Regions from separate parts of the Pseudomonas sp. WMBT8 genome, predicted to be linked through region 1. Evidence: predicted binding sites of a transcription regulator. Region 1 holds the regulator's gene; the other holds the start of a gene.
The links. Region 1 encodes FliA, which starts transcription of late flagellar genes. Its sites were predicted from a motif close to CTAAAGTTTNNNNNNNNNNNGCCGNTAA; they were not measured.
Positions count from the first base shown of each region.

Region 2: the regulator FliA is predicted to act here: its motif matches at 1,723-1,750, upstream of flgM (flagellar biosynthesis anti-sigma factor FlgM).

Region 1 is NZ_CP188096.1:4,386,525-4,390,733, forward strand. It holds gene ACO77H_RS19795 (chemotaxis protein CheA) at 1-724, opposite strand, end outside; gene ACO77H_RS19800 (protein phosphatase CheZ) at 737-1,525, opposite strand; gene ACO77H_RS19805 (chemotaxis response regulator CheY) at 1,544-1,918, opposite strand; gene fliA (RNA polymerase sigma factor FliA) at 2,087-2,827, opposite strand; gene fleN (flagellar synthesis regulator FleN) at 2,824-3,657, opposite strand; gene flhF (flagellar biosynthesis protein FlhF) at 3,759-4,209, opposite strand, start outside.
Region 2 is NZ_CP188096.1:4,548,208-4,552,416, forward strand. It holds gene ACO77H_RS20595 (chemotaxis protein CheV) at 1-800, opposite strand, end outside; gene flgA (flagellar basal body P-ring formation chaperone FlgA) at 882-1,646, shown strand; gene flgM (flagellar biosynthesis anti-sigma factor FlgM) at 1,787-2,104, shown strand; gene ACO77H_RS20610 (flagella synthesis protein FlgN) at 2,153-2,620, shown strand; gene ACO77H_RS20615 (flagellar brake protein) at 2,716-3,465, shown strand; gene ACO77H_RS20620 (MFS transporter) at 3,526-4,209, opposite strand, start outside.

The sequences.
Region 1 (4,209 bases):
TGCCGTGCAACTGATCCAGCAGTGCTTCAAATTCGTCGTCGGTAATGTCGGTGCTGGCCGCTGGCGCTGCCGGCTCCACAGGCGCCGGTGTGGCTGCCACGGCGTCCGGGGCGAACTGGCCCTTGCCGTGCAACTGGTCGAGCAATGACTCGAACTCGGCGTCGGTGATGTCTTCGCTGGTCGGCACCATGGCCGGCGCAGCCGCTGCCGGTGCTTGTGCCTCGGCCTTGACGGCATTGAGGGAGTCCAGCAGTTGTTCGAATTCGCTGTCGGTAACGTCGGGTTCAGCCACCGGCTCAGGCGCCGCCTCAACCACCGGGGCGGCAGATACAGCGGCAGGCTCTGCCAGGCGCGCCAGGGCGGCCAGCAGTTCCGGGGTGGCAGCCGTAATCGGTGCGCGTTCGCGCACTTCATTGAACATGCCGTTGACCGCGTCCAGGGCTTCGAGGATCACGTCCATCAATTCCGAATCAACGTGACGCTCACCCTTGCGCAGGATGTCGAACACGTTTTCGGCGATGTGGCAGCACTCCACCAGCTCATGGAGCTGGAGGAAGCCGGCGCCCCCTTTTACAGTGTGAAAACCGCGAAAAATTGCATTGAGCAGGTTCGCATCATCCGGTCGGCTTTCCAGCTCGACCAGTTGCTCGGACAACTGCTCTAGAATTTCGCCGGCCTCTACAAGGAAATCCTGAAGGATTTCTTCATCGGCGCCGAAGCTCATATTGCGTGCTCCTTAGAAGCCTAAACTGGACAGCAAATCGTCTACGTCATCTTGACCTGACATAACGTCTTCACGTTTATCGGCATGAATCTGCGGACCTTCACCCTTGGCGAGGTGTTTTTGTGGATCTTTTTCCGAGAGGATCGCTTCGCGGTCGTGTTCGATGCCGGCAAAACGGTCGACCTGACCGGCCATCAGCACCAGTTTGAGCAGGTTGCTTTCCACTTCGGTGACCAGCAGGGTCACGCGCTTGATCACCTGGCCGGTCAGGTCCTGGTAGTCCTGGGCCAGCAGGATGTCATTGAGGTTGCTGGAAACCGTGCGGTTTTCCTGCTCGCTGCGTGACAGGAAACCCTCGACCCGGCGCGCCAGCTCGCGAAATTCTTCAGCACCCACTTCGCGCCGCATGAAGCGCCCCCAGTCAGCGCTCAACGCCTTGGCCTCATTGGCCATGCCGTTCACCAGGGGCGTGGCGTTTTCCACCAGGTCCATGGTGCGATTGGCTGCCGCCTCAGTCAGCCTGACCACGTAGGACAGGCGTTCGGTGGCATCGGTGATCTGCGAGATTTCCTCGGCCTGGGGCATGTGCGGGTCGATCTGGAAATTGACGATCGCACTGTGCAACTCACGGGTGAGCTTGCCCACTTCCTGATACAGGCCGCGGTCGCGGGTCTGGTTGAGCTCATGGATCAACTGCACTGCGTCGCCGAACTGGCCTTTTTCCAGGCTTTCGACGAGTTGGTGAGCATGTTTTTTCAGGGTCGACTCAAAGTCGGCCTGCGATGATTCTTTATGCTCCATAGCTCCCCCGTGGCAGCATCAATGACCGATGCGTTCGAAGATTTTTTCAATCTTCTCTTTCAAGGCCAGTGCAGTGAATGGCTTGACCACGTAGCCGTTGACCCCGGCCTGGGCGGCTTCGATGATCTGTTCACGCTTGGCTTCAGCGGTCACCATCAGCACAGGCAGGCTGCGCAGCTTTTCATCAGCGCGCACGTGGCGCAGCAGATCGATACCGGTCATGCCAGGCATGTTCCAGTCGGTTACCAGAAAGTCGATGCTCCCGCTGTTGAGGATCGGAATCGCCGTAATACCGTCATCCGCCTCGACCGTGTTAGTGAACCCAAGGTCACGCAACAGGTTTTTTATGATCCGCCGCATCGTTGAGAAGTCATCAACGATGAGGATTTTCATGTTCTTGTCCAATTCGACCTCCAAGCAGTCTTAAACGCGTCCAGCACCTGGGCGCGCCATATCATTCAACAGGCATTACACAAAAAGGACTGCTGGGGCACATCACGGGCCGCTCCCGCCGGGCTTGCGCCGTGGCGGTTATCGTTCGCACTGTCCCCACACTGCCTGTCAGCGCGCTCGCCACTCTCCCAAACGCCCCCGCAAGCGGGCCGCGCATTGGCTATGTAGCTGGCTGACCCGCGATTCGCTGACCCCCAGGACCTCACCGATTTCCTTGAGGTTCAGCTCTTCGTCGTAGTACAGCGCCAACACCAGCCGCTCACGTTCCGGCAGATTGGCAATCGCCTCTGCCAGGGCGCCCTGGAAGCGTTCATCTTCCAGGTCGCGTGAAGGCTCCTGGTGAGCGCTCGCGCCATCCTCGTGCAGCCCTTCATGTTCGCCGTCCTGCAGCAGGTCGTCGAAACTGAACAGGCGGCTGCCCAAGGTATCGTTCAAAATCCCGTAGTAATCGTCGAGACTCAATTGGAGTTCGGCCGCAACTTCGTGATCTTTAGCGTCGCGACCGGTTTTTGCTTCAATTGAGCGAATTGCGTCACTCACCATCCGGGTATTGCGGTGGACCGAACGCGGCGCCCAATCACCTTTACGCACTTCATCGAGCATCGCGCCACGGATACGGATACCCGCATACGTCTCGAAACTCGCACCCTTGCTCGCGTCGTACTTGGTCGACACTTCGAGCAGGCCGATCATCCCCGCCTGGATCAGGTCTTCGACCTGGACACTGGCGGGCAGGCGTGCCAGCAGGTGGTAGGCAATGCGCTTGACCAGGGGCGCATAGCGCTCGATCAATTCGCCCTGGCTGTCACGCGCTGATTTTTTGTAAAGGTTGTAGCCGCTGGCTGTCATAGCACCGGTCCCGCACTCGTCTGATGCACCAATCGCTCGACGAAAAACTCCAGATGCCCCCGGGGATTGGCGGGCAGTGGCCAGGTATCGACCTTCTGAGCAATTGCCTTGAACGCCAACGCGCATTTCGAACGAGGGAACGCTTCATAGACTGCACGCTGCTTTTGCACAGCCTTGCGCACACACTCGTCATAGGGAACTGCGCCGACGTATTGTAAGGCGACATCGAGGAAGCGATCCGTGACCTTGGTCAACTTGGCGAACAGGTTGCGCCCTTCTTGCGGGCTCTGGGCCATGTTGGCAAGCACGCGGAAGCGGTTCATGCCGTAGTCGCGGTTGAGCAGTTTGATCAGGGCGTAGGCGTCGGTGATCGAGGTGGGTTCGTCGCAGACCACCAGCAATACTTCTTGCGCGGCGCGCACGAAGCTGACCACGGACTCGCCGATCCCGGCGGCAGTGTCGATCACCAGCACGTCGAGGTTGTCGCCGATATCACTGAAGGCCTGGATCAGGCCGGCGTGCTGCGCCGGGCTCAGATGCACCATGCTCTGGGTGCCGGAGGCGGCCGGGACGATGCGAATCCCCCCAGGCCCCTGCAACAGCACGTCGCGCAGCTCACAGCGGCCTTCAATGACATCGGCCAGGGTATGTTTGGGCGTCAGTCCCAGCAGAACGTCAACGTTCGCCAGGCCCAGGTCGGCATCCAGCAGCATGACGCGGCGGCCAAGCTCTGCCAGGGCCAGGGACAAATTCACTGACACGTTAGTTTTCCCGACGCCACCTTTGCCGCCGGTCACCGCGATCACCTGTACGGGATGCATGCTGCCCATGTTCTTTCTTTACCTTGTCTTGCTTAGCCGCAGGCTACATAGGGTGGCCGCGGTAGCAGACCATCGATGTAGGTACATTGCACTGTGTTGCATGTTGCCGTTCAGCCGACCCGCTTGGCTGGGTTGTGATAGAGGTCGGCGAACATATCCGCCATCGCCTCTTCACTGGGTTCGTCCTGCATTTGCACACTGACCGCGCGGCTGACCAACTGATGACGGCGCGGCAGATGCAAGTCATCCGGGATCCGCGGCCCGTCGGTCAGGTAGGCGACCGGTAATTCATGGCTGATGGCAAGGCTCAACACTTCGCCCAGGCTTGCGGTTTCATCCAGCTTAGTCAGGATGCAACCGGCCAGCCCACAACGTTTGTAGCTGTGGTACGCAGCAGTCAGAACCTGTTTCTGGCTGGTTGTTGCAAGTACCAGGTAATTTTTCGACTTGATCCCGCGCCCGGCCAGGCTTTCCAGTTGCATGCGCAATGCCGGGTCGCTGGCTTGCAGGCCAGCGGTATCGATCAGCACCACGCGCTTGCGCAGCAGCGGGTCGAGGGCG
Region 2 (4,209 bases), 160 kb from region 1:
TGCAGGATGATATGCAATTTTTGCATGCGTGGGTCGTTGCGTATCTCGGCCGTGAGGGTGTAGCCGTCCATTTCCGGCATCTCGATGTCGGAAATCATCATCAGGAATTCCTCTTCCGGCTTCTTGCCTTCATCCACCAGCTTGCGCAGGTAGTCCAGCGCCTGGCGGCCGTCATTGAGCGCCACCACTTCGACACCGACGGTCTGCAGACACCGGGACACCTGCTTGCGCGCCACCGACGAGTCATCCACCGTCAACACCCGCAGGGACACGGCCTTCTGCTGGGTCTGCTCATCCACCACACCCACCGAAATATGCTCCGACGTCGGCGCCACTTCCGCGAGGATCTTCTCCACGTCGATGATTTCCACCAACTGGTTATCGACCCGCGTCACTGCCGTGAGGTAGTGGTCGCGCCCGGTGCCCTTGGGTGGTGGATGGATCTCTTCCCAGTTCATGTTGACGATACGTTCCACCGAGCGCACCAGGAAACCCTGGGTCTTGGTGTTGTACTCGGTGATGATCACAAACGGGTTCTCGCGATCCTGCAAACCGGCAGAACCGGTGGCCATCGCCAGGTCAAGAATCGGAATCGTCGAGCCACGGATGTTGGCCACGCCACACACCACCGGGTTGGACTTGGGCATTATGGTGAGCTTGGGGCATTGCAGCACCTCCCGCACCTTGAAGACGTTGATGCCATATAGCTGCTTGCCATCGAGTCGAAACAGCAACAACTCCAGGCGATTCTGCCCTACCAGCTGTGTGCGCTGGTTCACTGAATCCATTACACCCGCCATGCCCAGACTCCTACGCTACAAAACTTACGGGTACGACGCGCCCCCAACACGAAACGGCACGCGCTTTGCTTTTTATTGGCCATGGACATCAAAACGACAGTTTCCCGACGCCTTCGCTCGCCACAGTACCGCAGATTACTCTGCGCCTGGATGGCGTTGCTTGCCTTGGGCGCAGGCCACCAGGCCCGCGCCGACAACGTCACCTTGCCTGATCTGCTTATCGGCGTCACTCAAGGCTTTCTTGAGTTCACTGTAGAAGATTATCTGGCGAGCACCCAGACACCGGGCCGTTATGAAATCCAGGTCAACCAGTTGGACCCGCGTTTGCGCATGCCCATGTGCGACAAGGAATTGACAGGCTCCCTGGAAAGCCCCGCCCAGCCCATTGGTCGCGTGACCGTGCGCGTGCGCTGCGACGGCAGTTCGCCCTGGACCGTGTTCGTGCCGGCCCAGGTCCGGTTGTTTCGTGACGTAGTGACCGTTACTCGCCCGCTCAAGCGTACCGGCATCATCGGCTATGAAGACGTGGCCCTGCGCGAGCGGGACATCAGCCAGATCAGCCAGGGCTACCTCACCTCCGTGGACCAGGCGGTCGGGCAGAAACTGACCCGACCAATGGTAACCGACCAGGTCATCACCCTGGTTCACCTGGAACAGGCAGAAGTGGTGCGCAAAGGTGACCAGGTGGTGATATCCGCCAGCAGTGGCGGCCTGAACGTGAAAATGCCGGGGGAAGCCCTGGCCAATGGCGGGATGAGCGAACAGATTCGCGTGAAGAACCTCAACTCCAAGCGCGTGATCAAGGCCCGGGTAACAGCGCCTGGCCAGGTGGAGGTCGCGCTATAGATCACTGGCGTGGGACGCTGGCTTTTCCTACACTGTGCCGAGATCACGCTGTACACAGGTTTATTGTCGATCGAGCCTAAAGTTTGTCCGGGTATGGCCGAAAACATGGCAAGCGTCCAAATACCCAGAGGTTTTTTAACATGGTCATTGATTTCAGCCGATTGAACAGCGCCCAGGCAACGCCCGGCGGCACGCGTACCAACGCGGCCAAGGACAGCGTTGAAGCCAAGGCCCCGGCACTGCCCGCCAAGGCAGAACAAACCGCTTCGACCCAAAGTGGCGAATCGGTGCATTTGAGCAACGAGGCTCAACAGTTGCAGAAGATCACGGACTCGCTGCGCGATCAGCCAGTTGTCAATAAAGCCCGCGTGGCCGAGTTGAAACAGGCGATTGCCGATGGCAGCTATCAGATCGACAACGACCGTTTAGCCGGCAAAATCATCAAAGCCGAGCGCTAGGCCAAGGCCTGCGCCAGGCTTTTGGACGCTTAAAACCCAAGGCCAGCCATGCACGACGAAAATCTGCTGCACCTGATCACTGAAGACCTGGCTCCCGCGCAACACCTGCTGGAGCTGCTTCAAGACGAATTCGTAGCCCTGTGCGGCCGCGATATGCGCCTGCTGGAAGATATCCTGGCACGCAAGCAATCGTTGATCATCCTGCTTGAACAACACGGCCAGAAACGCAGCCAGATCCTGCTCAGCCTGGGCCTGCCCGCTGATCACAGCGGCCTGGAGCAACTGGCCAGCCACTCGTCGGTCGGCGACCAGTTGCTGGCCCAGAGCGCAGCGCTCAATGAGTTGTTGATCAACTGCCAGCAAGCCAATGTGCTCAATGGCCAGTCGATCCAACTGCAGCAAGCCACCACCGCCAACCAGCTGCGCATCCTCCATGGCGGCGAACCTCCAGCACTGTATAACGCCCAGGGCTCCACCTCACGGCTGGTCAAGCCCAGCACACTCAGCCAAGCCTGACGCCGGTTTATTGCGCGCCCTATCAAGGCGTGCCACATGCTGGCAAAATGCCGGTTCTTGCGTGTAGTCGTATTTTGTCTGGAGATGGAAGAACCGTGTTCAACACCCTTAGCGCGGAAGATGCTCCGCAGCCCCCCAAGGTCCTCACCACCCCTCTGGAAATTGCCAGCACCCTGCGGCTGCTGCAAGAGAGCCACGACCCGCTGATCATCACCTTCCACGAACGCAACCAGCGCTTCCAAAGCTACCTGGTGGATGTCGACAAGGACAGCAAGACCCTGAGCCTGGACGAAATGATCCCGCCCGAAGGTGAACGCTATCTGGAGAATGGCGAAGCATTTCGTATCGAAGGCTTTCACGAAGGCGTGCGCGTGGCCTGGGACAGCAATGGCCCGCTGACCATCGGTGCAAAGGACGGCCACCGCATCTATAAAGGCAGCCTGCCAGAAGAAGTGGTCTACCATCAGCGCCGCAATGCCTTTCGCGCGGCATTGAAACTGGCGCAACTGGTGAATATCGAACTGGGTGGTGAGAAACTCAAGGCGCCTATCAGTGGCAAGCTGCTGGATATCTCCGCCACCGGCTGCAAGCTGCGCTTTGAAGGTGATATCTCCGAGCGCCTGCAACTAGGCCAGGTCTACGACCGTTTTATCGCCGCCCTGCCCTTCGGCAGCATGACCACGGCGGTGGAGCTGCGCTACCTGCACTTCGAAGAAAGGATCAACACCACCTTTGCCGGTGTGCGCTTTCACAACATGAGCGGCCTGGTGCAGCGCCAGGTTGAGCGGTTTGTCTACCAACTGCAGCGCGAGGCGCGACGGTTCGATAAAGACGACGACATGTAAGCGCCAAACCACAGGCACAAAAAAACGGGCAGCTCCTTTGGGAACTGCCCGTTTTTTGTTTCAGGGACGGGCCCGGCTCAGGTCATGCGGGTGTTCATCCGGGTCAGGATGCTCCGGCGGCTCGGGCTCGGGCTGCGGCTCCATCTCCGGCTCTGCGTCGGGCGCAGGCTCTGGCGCGGCGGTTTGCATCTGGTCCTGGACCACCTGCTCATCCACCCGCGGGTCGAGGGCTGCCACCAATGGCGAACTGGACATGCTGTCGGGCATGGCCACGTGGTGCAACGGCGCGTCGTCCACCTGATGCAGGTTGGTCACAGCCTTGGGACGAATACGCCAGACCAGGATCAATGCGCACAGGCTGAAGAAGGCATAGAGCATCTGGTTGCCAAACAGCTTCATCACCACGCCGGCCAGCAACGGCCCGATACTCGCGCCCACCCCGTAGGTCACCAGCAACATCGCGGTGAGCGACACTCGGCGATCACCTTCGACATGGTCATTGGAAAATGCCACGGCCAGCGGATAGAGGCAGAACTGCACCAACGAGCACAGGAACCCGGCAATAAACAGCACTTCCAGCGGCACCTGGGTCATGATCGCCAGCGGCAATGCCGCCACCGCCAGGCACAGGGCGAAACAGCGAATCAACAAGGCGCGGTCATAGCGATCGGACAGCCAGCCCAGTGGCCATTGCACCAACAGGCCGGCAAAAATGCAGCTACCCATGAACAGGCCGACCTGCTC